DNA from 3 places in the Paenibacillus sp. FSL W7-1088 genome. Region 2 is predicted to be linked to each of the others. Evidence: riboswitches for the same ligand, from Rfam matches in the RefSeq annotation. Region 2 holds a riboswitch; each other region holds the start of a gene.

Evidence for each region. A riboswitch is a leader RNA that binds a small molecule or an ion and turns the genes downstream of it on or off. The one in region 2 is predicted to bind cyclic di-AMP.
Region 1: it holds a riboswitch for cyclic di-AMP, as region 2 does, so the genes downstream of both, MKY42_RS10965 (C40 family peptidase) here and MKY42_RS00150 (3D domain-containing protein) in region 2, are expected to answer to the same signal.
Region 3: it holds a riboswitch for cyclic di-AMP, as region 2 does, so the genes downstream of both, MKY42_RS19340 (3D domain-containing protein) here and MKY42_RS00150 (3D domain-containing protein) in region 2, are expected to answer to the same signal.

Annotation. Positions count from the first base shown of each region.
Region 1 covers NZ_CP150216.1:2,360,945-2,367,344, forward strand. Annotated here, with positions in the region: gene MKY42_RS10945 (xanthine phosphoribosyltransferase) at 1-48, shown strand, start outside; gene MKY42_RS10950 (hypothetical protein) at 147-476, shown strand; gene MKY42_RS10955 (hypothetical protein) at 600-818, shown strand; gene MKY42_RS10960 (carboxymuconolactone decarboxylase family protein) at 937-1,266, shown strand; gene MKY42_RS10965 (C40 family peptidase) at 1,372-1,836, opposite strand; cyclic di-AMP (ydaO/yuaA leader) riboswitch at 1,842-1,973, opposite strand; gene pelA (pectate lyase) at 2,384-3,343, shown strand; tRNA gene MKY42_RS10975 (tRNA-Leu) at 3,458-3,541, shown strand; gene MKY42_RS10980 (X2-like carbohydrate binding domain-containing protein) at 3,919-6,400, shown strand, end outside.
Region 2 covers NZ_CP150216.1:31,233-37,632, reverse strand. Annotated here, with positions in the region: gene MKY42_RS00170 (Veg family protein) at 1-179, opposite strand, end outside; gene yabG (sporulation peptidase YabG) at 333-1,229, opposite strand; gene rsmA (16S rRNA (adenine(1518)-N(6)/adenine(1519)-N(6))-dimethyltransferase RsmA) at 1,289-2,191, opposite strand; gene rnmV (ribonuclease M5) at 2,196-2,741, opposite strand; gene MKY42_RS00150 (3D domain-containing protein) at 2,897-4,081, opposite strand; cyclic di-AMP (ydaO/yuaA leader) riboswitch at 4,355-4,608, opposite strand; gene MKY42_RS00145 (TatD family hydrolase) at 4,850-5,620, opposite strand; gene MKY42_RS00140 (HD domain-containing protein) at 5,959-6,400, opposite strand, start outside.
Region 3 covers NZ_CP150216.1:4,323,425-4,329,824, forward strand. Annotated here, with positions in the region: gene MKY42_RS19330 (hypothetical protein) at 27-371, opposite strand; gene MKY42_RS19335 (polysaccharide deacetylase family protein) at 519-1,307, shown strand; gene MKY42_RS19340 (3D domain-containing protein) at 1,442-2,110, opposite strand; cyclic di-AMP (ydaO/yuaA leader) riboswitch at 2,113-2,309, opposite strand; gene MKY42_RS19345 (amino acid ABC transporter ATP-binding protein) at 2,596-3,318, opposite strand; gene MKY42_RS19350 (ABC transporter substrate-binding protein/permease) at 3,305-4,768, opposite strand; gene MKY42_RS19355 (M20 family metallopeptidase) at 4,950-6,125, shown strand; gene MKY42_RS19360 (alpha-glycosidase) at 6,370-6,400, shown strand, end outside.

The DNA.
Region 1 (6,400 bases), 2.3 Mb from region 2:
CGTTCTTTGAACGATGGCACCGTGCAATTTGACGATAACGAATTGTGACTTTTTAAAGGAAAAAGTGCCTATTTTTATAACAATGCCTTTGCATGACCGCTGATTTCATTTATAATGGGGTTATGTTAGGGAGAGGAGGCAACACCATGGGTAACCAACCGGCAACAGAACAATTTTTTATTGATAAGCTGGCGGAATCGAAAGTACATTTTGAGCGTGCCCTGGATTGTAAACATACGGAATTCGATGACCTTTATCCCTATATGATTGAACATCCTCAATTTTTCTGGTACAAACGCTACGTTGCCTGGTCAGAATTGCTGACGATTGTAGGCTTGTGCGAAGAGTTGTCCTTCTCTTGGAAAGAACAATTTACACCGCATCAAGTGGAGTACCTTGAAGAACGTGTGATGTCCGCCAAAGTGCTTGATTTTTGGTTTGAGAAGAACGACAGCAAAGAGCACGCGCAGCGGTAACTTTCAGTCGGGACATACTTTCGAATGACATGACAGTCCAATACAGTCACGTGAGACCTAAATGACTTTTCATTTAGGTCTCTTTTTGTAAATAATTTTTTTGGGAAAGTAGGCGCCATGAATATGATCAGTGATGAAGAATTGGATGCACTGCGTTTATCGGGTGAAAAAGTAAGGGTAGTACGGGACGAAATTCAGTCCAATGATGTGACAGGCATTGTGGTTGCCTGGGACGGGGAGCAGGTGCTCATTCGCCGTCAGAATCGTCGTGTGGTCAAGCTGGACCGGAATTATCAGTATCAGTTGTTCAGCGAGCCACGTAAGAGTCCGCTCGAAGAATAGGACATGCGTTTTTTAGGTTCATTTACCATGGGTGTTTTGGCATAATTGCACCTCTCGGGTGAAAAGATAGGTACAGTGAGAGCTTGTAACATATCAGCCGAGAGGATGTGCGGTAACCATGACATTGATGAATGATAAGGTTCATGCCTATAAAGATCAGATTGGTGAATTAAGCGACGTGCTGCCAGCTGTGGTGAAGTCTTATCATGAGTTCACTGGAGAATGTTTTCAGGCTGGGGAAATTGATGCCAAGACCAAACAGCTGATTGCACTGGGCATTGGTTTGTTTGCAAACAATGAGGTATGTACGTTTTACCATGTGGAAGAGGCGCGTGCCAAAGGAGCGACCGATCAGGAGATTATGGAGACGGTTGCTGTGGCTGGAGCCGTAGGCGGAGGCCATGCGTTGTCTCAAGGTGCAATGAGAGTACAGAAGGCTCTACATTAAGTATAGAAGTCTACAGCACAGCGGATTTGTAAACAAAAGCCCCAAAACAAAGAGGAGGTCCCGGATTCACCCGGAGCCTCCTCTTTGCGCTATTTCCAATCAAACTTATATTTTGCCCAGCATTTTGTTATACATAAACTGACCTGTTACCCGGCGTGCTGTTACATAACGATCATTGAAATATGGATTGGATAATTGGGTGATGCTGACACCCTTACTGCTGGAAGCATGAGCGAACTGTCCGCCCCCGATATATACTCCTGTATGAGAAATGCCATTGCCCATCGTATTAAAGAATACCAGGTCACCTGTACGCAGATTAGCTTTGGATACCGGTGTTCCGGCCTTCGCTTGCTGCTGGGAAGTACGTGGTAATTCAATGCTATATTTGTTGAAAATATATCTCATAAATCCAGAGCAATCAAACCCGGCGAGTGTCGTGCCGCCCCATTTGTAAGGAATGCCTGTCATGTTGTTAACGACGGTGTTAATACTGCTTGCCTCTGTGCTTGCTGCACCGGATGTAAATAGAACTGCTGCTCCAAAAATAGAAATGATAAGCTTTTTCAAAATTGTTGTTCTCCCTTCGATGCCTACGGAGTTAGCTAAGGGTTCGGTAGAAGGTTCCCTATATTTCCTATGTATAAGAATAATTCACCCAAAATGGTTCCCCCGTTTTCAAACATGAAACTCGGCAAATGAATAATTAAGTTTTTGTAACCTTTTGAAACTATATTGCATAAATGCGAAAATGTCAAACCGATCTTGAACCCTTCTTATCATCTCAATGTTAACGGAATTATCGCTTTTTATGTAGAAATAACTCGAATGATGGGTTCTAATAAATGACAAAAAAGTAACTACTGTTTCAGAAGGAGAGAAATTGGACAATTTATTGGCTTTCTCACATCCAATTAGACGATAATTATAGGTTGTCCAAAGAATTTGTTACATGTTGTTGCAAATATTGACAAAATTCATCTTTTTGCATAGAATTCTTTTTGTGCATTCCATTTATTGGATTAAAAGAAATAGTTTGATTATAAAACAAATATAAGGGGGATAGATTAGCAGGGGAACAGTTTGCAGAAAATGAATTGAGGAGTGTTTCTAATCTATGTTGAAGGCAAAAACAAGGTTTGCATCTTTGGTTATGGCATGTACAATGGTTTTCTCCGTTGTCGGAATGGTATTTCAGCCTGCTGCTAAGGTCTCTGCTGCAGACGCCTCTGGAACGACAGCAAGTATCTCGGACATTTTGAAGAATCAACATCCAGACGGGGGATGGAAGAAGGATTACAAAGAAACAAGTGGTGAGTGGGCCAAATCTACGATTGATAACAAAGCTACATACTCAGAAATTAGAAGGTTAGCCAAGGAATTCAAAAAGACGAATGATCCGCGTTATTCGGCTGCTGCCATCAAAGGAATCAACTTTTTGCTGAATATGCAGTACTCCAATGGGGGTTGGCCACAGGTATACCAAAGCTCCGGTTATCACAAGCACATCACCTTCAACGACGATGCCATGATTAATGTCATGTACATGCTGGATGAAGTAGGTGCACGTAAAGGAGATTTCTCATTCATCGACAGCTCTCTTGCAGATCGTAGTAAAAAATCAGTTGCCAAAGGTGTAGAGGCTATTCTCAATACACAGGTTGTAGCGAACGGTAAACTGACTGCATGGGGGCAGCAGCATGATTCCAGTACCCTTAAACCTGCAGGCGCTAGGATTTATGAAGTGCCTTCTCTGAGTGCTGGAGAGAGCAGTACAATTGTGAAGTTTTTAAAAACTAGACCGGCTAACTCCAAAATTACTGCCTCCATCAAAGCGGCAGAAGCCTGGTTCAACAAAGTTAAAATTACTGGTTACAAGTATGTCAGAGAAAACGGAGACAGCCAACTCATTGCAGATTCAGGTGCAGCGCCAATTTGGGCACGTTTCTATGAAATTGGAACGGATAAACCAATCTTCGTAGGACGTGATGGGGTTGTGAAATACAAACTCAGCGATATCGATAAGGAAAGAAGAGGTGGGTATGCCTGGTACGGCAACTGGCCCTCCAAGATCTAATTTATAAAATGCTTTACACATGAGAAGAGGATAATTTTTTGTTGACACTAATTACCTGCACATGATATAGTATTTATTGTCGCCGCGATATAATTTCTCGGAGATAAGATATACGCGGTCGTGGCGGAATTGGCAGACGCGCACGGTTCAGGTCCGTGTGGGCTAACCCCCGTGGAGGTTCGAGTCCTCTCGACCGCATCATGTGCAACACGAAGAAAGGTTCCTAGAATGGCATTGCTGCCACTCTAGGAACCTTTTTTATCTGTTTACGGATCAGAGCGGTTGCTCATCCTGAATGTTTTTTCAACTATTCCTTCAACTTGAGCAAAGAAGAAGTTGATCTTTGTTTATTTATCCAAAAATGGAAAAGTGTTCGTTATGTGACGGTTTGCCCCTGTATTTCAGGTTTAATGTACGTAAAATACCGAAATGTACCTATCCTGAGCATCCTTCATCTACTATTCTCTTCTCGTATGGAAGCGCTATCAAAAGGGATTTGAATGACCAAATTCAGAGGGGGTAGGGATAATTTGAAACGAATCGGAAAAAGGATGGCAATGTGTTTCATGGTATTCATGATTGCGGTGGTGCAGTTCGGGATTATGGGAACGACAGGCGGCAATGTGGCACAAGCAGCAGATAAGAGTCTGGCCCAGAAGCCGTATATGGGTTGGAGCAGTTACAGCATGCAGGTATATGACGGGGCGGGTAACTGGACGTCGGCCGAGAGTATTAAGAAGCAGTCGGATGCCATGCGCGAGAAGCTGCAAGCCCATGGATATGAATACATTAATATTGATGCAGGCTGGAACGGTGATGAAGATGAATACGGCCGTCCTATTCCGAGTACTGTTCTTTATCCAAATGGATTTCAGGAGGTCATCGATTATGTCCATAATAACGGACAGAAGATCGGGATCTATCTCATTCCGGGATTATCAATCACCGCTTATGAAAAAAATCTTGAGGTGTATGGAACGGGTGGGGCATGTCGTATGCAGGATATTGCGGTAAAACCGCTCGTTGTTATGGATGCTTGGGATTCGTACACGTACAAAATTGATTTTTCGAACCCTTGCTCACAGAAGTACATTGACTCCATCGCGGATCTTCTTGGCGAGTGGGGCATCAACTTTGTCAAATTCGACAGTGTGACGCCAGGATCAGGGATTAATAACCTGAGCCGGGATGCACGCGGTGATGTAGAGGCATGGTCCAAAGCCCTGGACAGAAATAATATCTGGTTTGAGCTTTCCTGGGCGCTTGACCATAATTACGTGGACTTCTGGAAAAAGTATGCGAACGGCTGGAGGATCGATTGGGATGTTGAAGCCTACGACAGTAGTAAGGGGTTAACAGAATGGTCGAGTATTTCACGCTTATTCCCCATAGCAGCCATCTGGTGGCGTGATGCAGGTCCTGGAGGCTGGAACGATTTTGACTCCCTGAATGTCGGGAATGGCTCGATGGATGGTCTGACCAGAGACGAGCGGAAGACCGCGACGACGTTCTGGGCAATCTCTTCAGCACCGCTTTATACAGGTAATGATCTGACCAGGCTTGACAGCTATGGGCTGGAGCTTCTGACGAATGATGAGGTCATTGCGGTCAATCAGGCCGGACGTCCAGCTCATCCCGTTTCCATGGACACCAAACAGCAGGTATGGTATGCGAATAACGGAGATGGTACGTACAACGTAGCTCTGTTCAATCTGGGCAATCGGAGTGCCGAGGTCAAAGTGAAATGGAGTGATATTGGCCTCGAAGGTCCGGCTTCGGTCCGTGATCTCTGGAGCCATTCCGAACTGGGGAATTTTAATCATGAATTCAGTGGCGGCGTACTGGAACCCCATGCTTCCCGGATGCTTAAGGTAACCGCACTGAGCGGCACATCAGCCGTTAATGATGATGATACGGGCATGCGCTATAGTGGGGATTGGAAGCGTAATGGAGGCAAGGAGCAAATCGATGGCAGACAGGATCTGAGCATCGCCATTACGGATTCCTCAACGACCACTGGTCCAGCCAATATGAATACGCAGCAAGTAGCTGACTTGGAAGCCGGTGATGACCTAATCGCGAACGCAGAAAATGTAGCAAATCCTGCTTCCGTTGATGCGGCTGCTGTTACCGATGTGGTGTACATTAATGATGATGACAGCAATATTCAATACACGGGTTCATGGAGTTCAAGTTCCGGGAGAAATTTCGGGGATTACAAGGAAGATGTACATTTTACTGAGAATGACGGCGATTATTTTGAATATACCTTCACGGGCACAGGCATTGACCTGCTTACGGAGAAGGATCAAGAACAGGGAGACATGATAGTCACACTCGACGATGGAACGCCTGAAACGGTTAGCGCTTATACCAGTGATGAACGAGAAGTGCAACAGGTACTGTATAGCGCTGCTGGTTTGACTAACGGTTCGCATACCTTGAAAGTCGTCAAACAATCGGGCCAGTATATGCTGCTGGATGCGCTTAGAGTAACAAGGGAAATTCCTACAGGAGATCATAACAGCACCATTAGTCCGGCTTCTGCTGACTTTGACAAGGCAACAGAACAACAGAAGGACATTACTGTCACGCTCACATTGAACGGAAATACACTAACTGGCATTGAAAATGACGGAGTAATGCTCAGTGAAGACGACTACACGGTGGTCGATGACAAACTGAACATCAAGAAAGAATATCTCACCCAACTGCCTGTAGGAACAACCGACTTTGTTGTCAATTTCAGCGCTGGTGATCCGCAAACTCTTGCTGTTCAAATCAGAGATACAACGGGCCTTCGTTATGTCCTGATCAATAACGACGATCCGGCCATAAAATACAATGGCTCATGGTCCCGCAGCACGGGGCGAGGTATGGGCGACTATAAAGATGATGTGCAGTATACCGAGACGAATGGTGATTCTTTTGAATATACGTTCAGAGGAAGAGGAATCCAGCTGTTCACAGAGGTAGACCAGTCACAGGGAGATATGGATATCTACGTGGACGGTCAATTCAAGGAGACGGTCAGTGCGTATCGCAACGGACGATTGG
Region 2 (6,400 bases):
CGCTTGAATGTTTCTTGCTCCTCATCAAGCTTGACAATAAAAACAGAAGGGTACGTTTCTTCCAATACACCCGTACGCTCAATGGTCTTACGGCGGCCACCATTAGCCCGCAGCATAATTTTCTGACCGATATGTGCATCGAGATTGCGTTTGATATCCAATAGCGTATTTTTAGCCATTGTCGACGACCACCTCTTTTCTTGTCCATTATACCGGATTTTACAGTCATTGTCAAATCAAAACTAATTATTATATCAGTATCAAAAAGTTGTTGTCAATGAATTTTTTTGCAAACAAAAAAAGCCCCTAAATGAGGCTTTCTTCTGCCATCTTCAGACGGCTGATGGATTCACTTTTAACGTGGATAAATCATTCAATCCGGGCAGACCTACCCGATAACTCCCCCGTGTCTCAACGCCGCCCACACCCTGGCTGCCACTAATCGTGTTATGCAAAATGTCATTCATATTCACGGTTTCGCGCACTGACGTGAAGGCTGCCTTGGCTGCCACATAGACCGGGTCTAAAGCATGAATGAGAATTCGGCCTGGTGAACTGGCAAAGTTCGCTCCAGCACGCAGCAAGGCCTCAAAGTGGGACTGACACGCACCAGCTACAATCGTGAGCGCATCGAGATGGCGTTCATATTGCCTAGCCACCTGAATAGCGGATACGAAGTTTTGCGAATTTTTGTAGCTGCCCAGACTATATAAGTCATAGGGCTGACGAGTCTTAAGTACACCATCATGGCCAGTAATGACAACAATGTCCGGGCGAACTTTGGGCAGCAGACGATATAAAGTGTCCGCCATGGCAGACTCATGTACGTATTGCCCCTCTGCGGGAACACGAAGCTGCTCATAAAGGTTCATGCTTTTTTTTAGATAATTAGGATCGCCATCCAAGTGCAGTACTTTGCCAGGCATCTCAAAATAGGCGGGTTCTTGTTGAACAGACCATTCCTGAACCAAACCTTCACGATTGCGCTCGGCCTGTTCCATTCGATTCTGCTGCAAGCGTGAGAGCGTCTGATGCGCCTTCACGTGAGCCTGCCTCGTCTTGGCACTCTGCGGTTCATAAGGAACCTGTATCAAATCGTCCACAGGGGAATCGGCTAACAGCCGGAACTCGGTCCCTTTAATGATGGCACCGTCCGACTGGAGGCCTTCCAACCGGAAAGTCACATCTCCACCGTATGACTTTCGAACGACCAAGTCTCCGATATTCATCAACATTATCACCTCTACCCCATCGTATGGGCAGAAACCCGGATTGGTTCATCCGAATTTTACAGAGCTGCGCGTACCCCAGCTTCCCACATTACGTTACTGAGTGTCGCATACTCCTGCAGGCTCAATGTTTCTCCCCGTCTCGAAGGCTGAATACCAGCCTGCTCCAGCAGCTGATCAGCCTGTTCTCTGTTCTCCTTTGTGAAGAAACGAGCTTTCAAATTATTGGAGATTGTTTTTCTACGCTGCGCGAATGAAGCCTGTACCACTTCGAAGAAATGTGCCTCGTCGGGAACTTCAACCGGCGGTTGCTCACGCACCTTTAACTTGATTACAGCCGATTCCACATTAGGCTGCGGAATAAATACCGTGGGCGGAACAATACAGACCAATTCAGGCATACTGTAGTACTGGACTGCAATGCTCAGACTGCCATAGTCCTTAGATCCAGGAGCAGCAGCCATGCGTTCAGCCACTTCCTTCTGGATCATGACCACAATGCTGTCTACAGGCAGCTTCTCTTCGAGCAGTTTCATCATGATTGGCGTCGTTACATAATAAGGCAGATTGGCCACAACACTCACTTTATCTACCGTTCCAAAATCGGTGCGGAACAGCTCAGCCAGATCCAGCTTCAGCACATCCCCATGATGCACACGAACATTCGGATAAGGCTGCATCACTTCACCCAGAATCGGCAGCAGCCGCTGATCAATCTCTACAGCCGTTACAGGCCCGGCTACCCGAGCCAGACGTTCTGTGAGGGCGCCGATACCTGGTCCGATCTCAAGTGCACCCTTGGACTCGTCCAAATCAGCTGCATTTACAATTTTGTTCAATATATTTTGATCGATCAGAAAGTTCTGACCCAGGCTCTTCTTGAATGAAAATCCGTGTCTTTGAATAATTTCTTTGGTTCGTTTGGGGGTTGCAATCTCTACCGTTTCTTCCATGCCCTTCATACGCTCACAATCCTTCACGTTCAATTTGCGATAATGCTGCGGAGAACTCTTCCCGGGTAATCTGGAATACACTCAACCGCTTGTGGAACTGCTTGCCGTTGCAATATCCTATGCCCAGCAGATTGCCCATCTCCATACGACGTGCAGCAGCCTGTGGGTGCACAATCAGTCCCGCCGCAATCAGATCCTCCCAATCGATCAGACTGGGTGCGCCTTCATAAGACGTGTGTACACGTGCCAGTGCATGACGAATGGCCTCAGGTGAGGCGTTCTCCACTCCGATGTCGCCTTTACGCGTAGCATCTGCCTCCGGGATGAAGGCATGCTTGCAGCCAGGTACTTTATTGGCGATGATTTTACGAATACGTTCACCAGCATGATCCGGGTCTGTCAGTACGATGACACCACGTCTCTCTTGGGCAAGTGCAATGCGCTTTAGAATACGCTGGTTGATGGCCGACCCACCAGTCTCGATCGTATCTGCCTGAACCGCACGTCGAATAGCTACGGTGTCGTCACGACCTTCCACCACGATCACTTCTTTTATCATGTTCCATTTCTTCCTTTCTAACGCAAAAAGAAGAGGAGTATCCTCTTCTCTGCCAAACGGCGGGGGAGACTGAATTCAGACCCCTCCGCCGCATATTCCGCATGAATCATTCATGCTTATATTTTATAGCATTCCCATTTCAAAGTAAAACGATTTTAGTTCGCTTCCGGCTTCACCGGACCAATCACATATACCGTCTTGCCTTTCTTCCGTCCGAAGTTCAGGGCATGCTTCACACTATCATAATACACATCAATTTTGTTGCCTTTAATGGCACCACCTGTGTCTTCCGCACGACGGAAGCCAAGGCCCTCGATATATACCCACCAGCCAATTGGAATGACTTTGGGATCAACCGCAATGGTACGTCCCTCGGTTACCCGAGTACCTGATGCCGTTTTTGTGCCGATACCGGGCTCTTCAGAAGAGTATGCCGTCATGGATACATTTTTCAACACTTTAGAATATTTAAAAGAACTGCCTGAGACGGTAATTACTTTGCTGCCCGAGGCAGCGGTTTTCTTCGAGTTCGTTGTTGTTGCTGTTTTTGTCGTGGAAGTCTGCGCCGATACCGTCTGAATCACTGGCTCTTTCACAACAGGTTTGGCTTTGGTACCAACGGCGATCACTTTATCAACGCGATTCGTTGCGACCGATTTGCCCACCATTTTTTTGGAGACCAATTCTCCATCCTGGAACACCTTTTCAATATGCTGTACAAGTGTGCCTTCTTTACCGCTCACAACGACACGATTGTCGCCTTTGTACAAGCTAGGGTCAGCCGTTTTGATCACTTTGTAAGCAATCGGCTGTTCCACGTCCACCGTACGCTTTGTTACACGCACTACACGGATTTTCATATCCGCTTCAATAGTGGTTCCAAGCGCCGGATACACTTTGTCTTCACTTGCAATCTGAATACCTGATTTTTTAATCGCATCTTTTACCGATGAATCGGTTGTATACAGAGTCTTGGTGTCTCCGTCTGCCGTAATATTAACTGGAACGGCCCGCTCAATAACGATGCGGTCTCCATCTGTGATCGCCCCATTCAAGGGCATGGATACCTGATCGTGAGGGCTGACTGTGATTGACTGCTCCTCCAGCATTTCCTGAAGCATTCCTGTACGAGTCTCTACCGCTTGAGCTTTGCCATCAATAACCAGTGAAATTTGTTTCCCGGCCTGACCGTAAACGACTAACAAGATCATGATTGTAAGCGCAATTGAGAAAATCGCGATCAATGCCATTTGACGCAAGTTCTCATGCTTCCACCGCAACGCGAAAGACTTACTGGATGATCGTGACTCATGGGTCTCTTCTGGTTGGAATGTGCCCACTTCTCCGTCCTCCTTCATAGCCTCGCCGTCTAAAGTAATGCATGATGTCTTTGACGCGACTATACCAAATTTTCTACAGAACACAGATCGGACCAACATAATCCGGTTCTGCACCATGAATCAATCTTCGCAACATGATGTCATCCTCCTGAATACTTACCGTATGATGACCGTATTTCTTTTATTCAAAAACAAAAAAGCCAAAGAAAGAGTTTAAGAGGAACTCTTTCGTGGCTTCCGAATGATTCTGAATATCGGAAATTCATGCACGAGGTTGCCTCTCTTTTTCCGCTTGCGAGGTTAGCTGTCGGGTTCGGGCGAAAGAGAGCCGCCCTATCTCCGGTCATCCGCTCATGGCGGACGCCCTTGAATTCACCCCGAGACCCAAAGAAGAAATCAAATATGGCTTCGCAGATTTATACGCTGCTTTTGGGTCAGCGCATTTTGCGCATCGGCTGAAAACACCGATGTTTAAGCCTTATTGGTTCCCCCGCTCTCCGTTAACGGAGACTCAGCGAGACTGATTCATGAAAGTAATGTTGTTTCATCGGAAAGTGTCCCTTTGTTCATCCCCCGAACATCTGTCCAATTTTCCGCACAACAATTCACTGAAAAGATGATATCCTGTTTCTATGCATGTTGTAAAGCGTTGTTCAAGTACGTTTTTCTAAATATTTGGTTAAAATATTGTAATATTCTTGATTTATTTGGATCAAAAAGCAAATTAACTCCGCCTAACTCACTTTTTCACCCGTTTTGCTCGATATTTTAACGAATCCCAAATCGTTCCATGGCATTTTTGGTCGTTATTGCTGCAATTTCCTCTACCGAAATGCCTTTAATTTCCGCAGCTGCTTCTGCAACCAGACGTACATGCGCTGTCTCATTTCGTTTTCCACGATAAGGGTGAGGTGTTAGATAAGGAGCATCGGTTTCAATGAAAAATCGGTCCATCGGAACCTTCTCAAGCACCTCTTTAGGCTGCTTCGCATTTTTGAACGTGATTGGCCCTCCGAAGGAAAGATGGAAGCCCAAATCCAGGCACATTTTCGCCGTTTCCCAGCTGCCAGAGAAGGAATGCATAACACCGCCTACTTCTCCTGCCTTCTCTTCACGCAAAATCTTTACAATATCCTCATGCGCATCCCGGTTGTGAATGACAATCGGCATATTTAACTCACGGGCAAGACCAATTTGTTGTCGTAATACGCGATGTTGAACCTCTTTCGGTGAAGTGTCCCAATAATAGTCTAGACCAATTTCACCGATAGCTACCACTTTTTCATGCTTGCATAAAGACGCAATCCATTCCAGATCACCCTCCTGCATCGTGATTGCATCCACTGGGTGCCAGCCTACCGCAGCATATATAAAATCATAGGTTTCAGCCAACTTCATCGTGGATGGAATAGTCTCCCGGTTAAAGCCAACGTTAATCATGCGACTAACGCCCGCATCCACAGCACGCTGAATCATTTCCTCGCGGTCCTCGTCGAATTGTGGTGCATCCAGGTGTGTATGTGTGTCGAACAACATCATGCTGTATTTCTCCCTTCATGTCGAATTAACGACTAGCTCTTTTTAATCCATCCGGTAAACTAACCAGAACATAAATATTCCTAAATTCGGTCATATTTTTTTCTTTATTTCATTCTATTAGCTCATTCAGCACATTGAGCACAACATGTAGAGCGAACAAGTTCTTCCTTATCTATATGTTGCTTATCTTTAGCCATCCGGGTTGTATTCTAATTGCTCTGATTACAAAATTATGTCGATCTACATGTACTCTCCATTAAAGCAGATTACTGTATCATGGAAAATAGCTCTTTTAGAAAGCTTTATTCACCAGACTCCTGAACAGTATTGCTGATCATTTAATGTGAGAAATAGGGGCGTATATTTGACGGTAATTCATGAACAATTGCATCCACCTTATTTTGCGGATAATACAAGTGATGCTTTCCGCGATGAAGACCACTGATTGAACGGACAATGTCGGATACCTCTGACAACTCATGTAACTTGTCTTGCCGATCAAGCAGCAGAATCTGCTTGTCCGTCGATTCATCCGGACGAAACACATCATACGGATTATCCGTTGGAAAATCAATTTCCAGATCATACTCGGGATTAAGACCCGCTGCAGTGAAGGCTTCCCGAATCTCTTCAATCAGGTTTACGTCGATCTGTTCAATCTCTACATACTTATATAATTTGCGATCTATAAAACGTTCGCATAACTCACTTAGAACAGCATCGTCCTCTTTGCGCCACTGCATAAATGCCGTCTGAATCAAAGCTTCGTCCAGCTGCAAG
Region 3 (6,400 bases), 3.0 Mb from region 2:
TTTTAGCCTATTTTGCTTACATCGAACTATTGAATTAGTCGACCCGTTTGGCACAGCTCCTCATCAAGCAGCTTCTCTGCAGTCTGCACAATCTCATCAATCTGCATCCGCGTAATGGCGTCAAAGTGAATCCCCATAATCACAGTGACGGTTACCTTTAAATGCAGGGCAGCCTTACGTGCCAGTCTTTCACACAGTTCTTGTTCTTTATGTCCTGGAATATGCACCGTAGCTCCACTCACCCGTTCACGATCCGGATAAAATATCGCTACTGCTCCAATGTGTGATCTGCCTCCAGTTATTATAAAAACCTTATCTTCTCCTGCTTCGATCACCTGTAACCGAACGGAATTTAAGTCGTATGTACTCATCCTGCTCCACCTGTCCTTTTCTATATATATGGTGGAATTATGGCTTTGATTTTCTGAATCAGCAATGAAACATCTCACATCATGCATAAATACGGATGGCCCCGGGCATACCAAAGAGAACGCAATTTGGGAAAAGGAGGCACTAACATGCGTATACGCCTCATCATGTTATCCATCATGGTCATTCTTCTGGGAGGAAGTTACGCTCCTGCTCAGTTATGGGCTTCTTCAAGCCCGCAAACCGAACCTGCTTCGAAGTCTGATTCTTCCGAAGAGGAGCAGCTGACGCTGGGACAGCTCCGACAGAAATATGCGGATACATTCAAAACGAATGGCCCCTCGACAAAAAAGGTCGCACTGACTTTTGATGACGTACCTGATCCACGGTTCACCCCGCAGGTGTTGGATATTCTAAAAAAACACAAGGTGCGGGCTACGTTTTTCATTGTGGGACATCGCGCCGAGAAACATCCGGATTTAGTGAAACGCATGGTGAAGGAAGGGCATATTGTTGGCAATCACAGCTACAATCACCCGGAGTTCAGTAAGCTGACCATGAATGCATTTCGCAAACAAATCTTACATACCGGGGATATTATTCGGGATCTGGTGGGGTACACACCCAAAATGATTCGTCCACCTTACGGCGACATTAACGAGCAGCAGCTGCAATGGGCAGCCAAACAACATTACAGCATTGTGAACTGGAATGTCGATTCCCTGGACTGGAAGGGCCTCTCCAAAGAGGAAGTCAAACAAAACATCCTGTCCGCCGTCAAACCGGGTTCCATTGTTCTTCAGCATGCAGGAGGCGGTGTCGGATCAAAGCTGAGTGGGTCCATCGAGGCGTTGCCTGAAGTTATCGAGGAATTGCGTAACCGCGGGTACGAGCTGGTGACTTTGGACGAAATGCTAGAACTGCCAAAGGGCAAATAGGTCAAAGAATCCAGAAGTCGGATATTCAAAAGGGTGCCCTTCAATCACATTCTCGTGATTAAGGGACACCCTTTACTGTTTAATTTAGATTTAGTTGGAATCACATATGATGATGTGCAGCTACGCTTTGATTTTTATTTCAAAATGTAAAGTTCAACATCCTGAATACCAAATGTGCTCACGGATTGTTTGCTGCCAGGAATAAAGATATCGATCTTATGGCCTTTAATGGCGCTGCCCACATCACGAGCCGTAGCGACAAATGCCTGTTTTGGCAGTCCTGGGTGTGTATGACCTGTTACCAGTACCTTAGTTCCCAATGGAATAATACTTGGGTCTACTGCAATGGTTCCCAATTCGAGCGGGTTACCGAAGTAGTCCACAGCACCCCATCCTCCATTTTCGGAAGCGTCCGCGGAGTATGCTGTTGCTTTGACATCGACCGCTTTGCTGTAATCAAACGTTTTTCCCCAGGCTTGTACAACTTTACTATCTGCATTAACGTCAAGACTTGCAGTAGTGATCGTTTTAGCCTCCGTTTTAGCTTCTGCAGCAGAAGCTGTGTACGTTGTTTTTCCAGGAATCGTAATTTTCAAACCACCATAAATGTTGTAAGCTGAAATGTCATTGTTAGCTTTGATAAGAGCGTTAAGTCCAACTCCGTATTGTTTGGATAAGGTATAGAAGGTATCCCCCTCTTTGGCCACATGAACTGAATCAGCGTGAGCCGGAACGGCCTGAATGAGCATTGCTGCTGTCAGCAAAGCTGTTGCTGTTTTGGCTATACGTTTCTTGTTAATCATGGTCTTCCTCCCTCATTATGCCTGCGAAGTTAGTTGTCGGATTCGGATGGAGGAAACCACCCTATAGGTTCAATTACATTAAGAATTTATGTAGCCCTAATTCACCCCAAGCCGTGTGCAAATGATTCTTCCCCAAGCACACTCTGCATCGTTACATCCCCCGCACTCCCAACTCCGGAAGTTTCGGCAGGAACAAATATATCACAATTTTGTAACCAAGAGTCGTAGTAAATGTTACCATCTGTCTAATTCACTTCAACATCATGGCTGAATCTAAGCGGTTTTTTTCAAAAAAATGTCTATTTGAGCTTATATCGCTGATGACAGAAACGTTACTTTTTATGTTAATCCGTGCGTTTCCTTACATAACAAAACAATCCCTGCCGACGGGTCGTCGACAGGGATGTATGAGGGGATGAAATTCTCATCCAAAGTATAGATTTTGCAATTTCATCCTGATCTTCATCCTGAATAACTTGGATGTATTAGAGCACTTTAGCAAGGAAGTCACGTGTACGTGCATGCTTGGGCTCACCGAACACTTCAGCAGGCGTTCCTTCTTCTACAATTACCCCGCCATCCATAAACAGGATGCGGTCACCCACTTCGCGTGCGAAGCCCATCTCATGCGTCACAATAACCATGGTCATGCCGCCCTCTGCAAGCCGCTTCATAACATCCAGGACTTCACCCACCATTTCAGGGTCCAGTGCAGACGTTGGCTCGTCAAAGAGCATGACATGCGGCTGCATCGCGAGCGCTCTTGCAATAGCTATCCGTTGTTTCTGTCCACCGGACAGCTGATTTGGATAGGCGTCTTTTTTGTCAGAGAGGCCCACCGTCTTGAGCAAATCTGCACAGATTTGTTCCGCTTCATGTGCAGGCTGTTTCTTCACTTTAATGGGAGCAATCGTAATGTTCTGCTGCACCGTTTTGTGCGGAAACAGATTGAAATGCTGGAATACCATCCCCATTTTTTCACGAGTTGCATTAATGTTGTGTTTCGGGTCAGTGATCGAAACTCCCTCAAAGTTAATCTCACCGGAAGTAGGTTTCTCCAGTAAGTTCAGACAACGCAAAAAGGTACTTTTCCCCGATCCGGACGGACCGATGACCACGACAACCTCGCCTTTGCCAATCGTTACGTTAATGCCTTTAAGCACTTCGTTCTTATCATAGGATTTATATAATTGTCTAACGTCTATCACTTGCACCCAACTTCCTTTCCAGTCGACCCAGCAGTTTGGACAAAATGAACGTCAGCACAAAGTAGATGGCTGCCGCAATCAGGAATGGATTCATCCCTTGATACGTAATATTTTTGACCACACTTGCCTGGTACATAATGTCCACCATACCGATAACCGAGATAATGGAGGATTCCTTGATAATGGTCACGAACTCATTACCGATCGCCGGCAACACCGCTTTGAACGCTTGTGGGAGCACGATGAAGCGCATGGCCGCACCTCTGCCCATTCCTAGGGAACGAGCTGCTTCCAGTTGGCCGCGATCCACACCCTGTATACCAGCACGGAAAATCTCCGCAAGATAGGCACCACTATTAATGGATAGTGTGATAATCCCCGCCTGAAGCGGCGAAAATGTAATACCGAACGTCAAGGCAAGCCCGTAATAGATAATCATCAATTGAACCAGCATTGGTGTACCACGAATAACTTCAACGTAAGCTGTTCCAATCCAACGCAGAATTGAGACGTCATGCAGACGTAACAGACAGATGATCAAACCGATAATTACCCCGAATATTACACCGAGTGCAGACAGTAATAGGGTGTAACCCACACCTGTTGCATAAAAGCTTTTGTATTGCCAGAACACTTGAAAAATGTTTTGATCTTTTTTCACCTTGTCTGCCATCAACTGGCTTGCTTCAGTGACCATCTGATCGATTTTATTTTCGCTTTTCAGACGTTCGAGCGTTCCGTTCACTGCATTCAGCAATTCCGTATTGCCCTTACGAATCCCGATTGCCGCTTCGGCCTGCTCTTCATCCGGAATAGCCGGAGCTAGTCCAATCACATCATCCAGGTAACCGGCAGCTACCGTATCCTCAACGATTGCAGCATTTACACGATTGGTCTGCAATTGCAGTACGATATCAGATATTTTATCAAGTGCTGTCAGTTTTGCGCCGGGGATTCCCTGGCCAATCGTTTCCTGAATGGAGCCCTTTTGGACACCAATTTTTTCATTTTCCAGATCAGCCATGGTTGGATATTTATCTTTATCCGCATTGCGAATCATGATGACTTGCTTGGATTTATAATAGGTATCGGAGAAGTCAATGCTTTGTCTACGCTCATCCGTTGGCGTCATTCCAGAGATGACCATATCCACACGACCACTCTGTAACGCAGGAAGAAGTCCGTCAAAACCCATATCCTCTATTACAAGCTCTGCGCCTAGATCCGCAGCAATTTCTTTAGCAATCGAAATATCAAATCCGACGATTTGGTCTTTACCATCAATCACTTTATGGAATTCATATGGTGCAAAATCGGCACTTGTACCGAGCACCAGCTTTTTACTGCCTGAATTGCCTGTAGTTCCCGTTGCCGACGCAACAGGTGCAACCGTAGTTAACAAGACCACAAGAGCTAGCAGCATCATGGTGTAACGACTAATCAATTTCAACCCTGTTCTCCCCTTATAATACTTTGTATGCTTTCTGTTGTTGATGCCTGAGTCATTATAAAGTAGAATGCATGATTATGCAATGCATTTCGACATTACAAATCCTGACTAGTTTCTGAAAAATAACCGCAACTATGATATAATTATTGAATTATTTTCATTTTTGCTTAAGGAGTCCAGCATGACACATACCAAAACACAAATTTTCACTGTAATTGATCAATATGCTTCCCGTTTTAAAGAGATTTCATCATACATTGGTGCGAATCCCGAACTTGGGAATGAAGAATACCTCGCCTCTGCCCGGTTAAAAGAAGAGCTTGCATACCATGGTTTTTCCGTAGAAGCTCCTGTCCTGGGCTTGGACACCGCATTCATCGGTACGTATGCTGCATCCAAGCCAGGTCCGACCATTGCCCTGTTATGTGAATACGACGCACTACCGGAAATCGGTCATGCTTGTGGGCACCATCTGATCTGCATGATGAGCCTCGGAGCTGCGGTAGGTCTGAAGTCCATACTGGATGAAGTGGGCGGAACATTGAAAGTGTTCGGTACACCAGCGGAAGAAACACGTGGGGCCAAAGTGCCTATGGCTGAAGCGGGTTTATTCGATGACTGTGATATCGCACTGATGGCGCATCCTTATTACGCGTATGAGAAATCTGGCAGCTCCCTGGCTATTGATGCCGTACAATTTGAATTCCATGGGAAATCTTCGCATGCTGCTGCAAGTCCACATGAAGGCATCAATGCCCTGGATGCGGTTATCCAGACGTTTAATGGCATTAATGCGTTCCGTCAACAAGTGAAAAGTACGGTTCGTATCCACGGGGTTATCAACAGCGGAGGACAGGCAGCCAACATCATTCCTGACTACGCTTCTGCTCAATTCTATGTACGAGCCTCAACGAGAAAAGAGTTGAATATTCTCACTCAACGTGTAATTCAGATTGCGGAAGGTTCTGCTCTGCAAACCGGATGCCGGCTTGTGACATCCAATTACGAGACATCCTATGATGAGATGGTCACGAATGAATCGTTATCTGCTGCATTCAGTGCTAATCTGCTTGAACTCGGCATTTCTCAAGAAGAGATCGTCAGTGGCAACGACCATGGTTCCATGGATATCGGTAACGTATCCTTGCGTTGTCCTGCAATCCATCCGTATATCCGTGTTGTGGACGAAGTTCATACGCTTCATTCCATTGAATTCCGTGATCTGGCGCTTCAGGAACGGGCCCTGGATGGTATGATCCTTGGAGCCAAGGCAATTGCTGCAACTGCTTATGATGTTCTTACACAGCCTGAGCTGCTGCAAACCATTCAAACAGAGTTTAAGCAAGCAAGTCGCTAAGTTTTTCGTGAACTGTTGTATATTAACCTAGGGTGTTCCCCATGACCTGCATTTCAGGTCTTAAGGGGCACCTTTTTTTGTTTTGATAAGTACGTATATACGGACACAAGGTGGAGATGCTGTGAAAAGAAAACATTGAAAAATGTTGAAATTCTTACATTTAGCGACCGCACTTATGGTTCATATGCTCTCTAACTTGGTTATTTATAGCTATAACTGTATCTTAGTTTCAGGAGGTGTTGTCATGCTGCTCGAAGCGATGTATCACGTTCCCC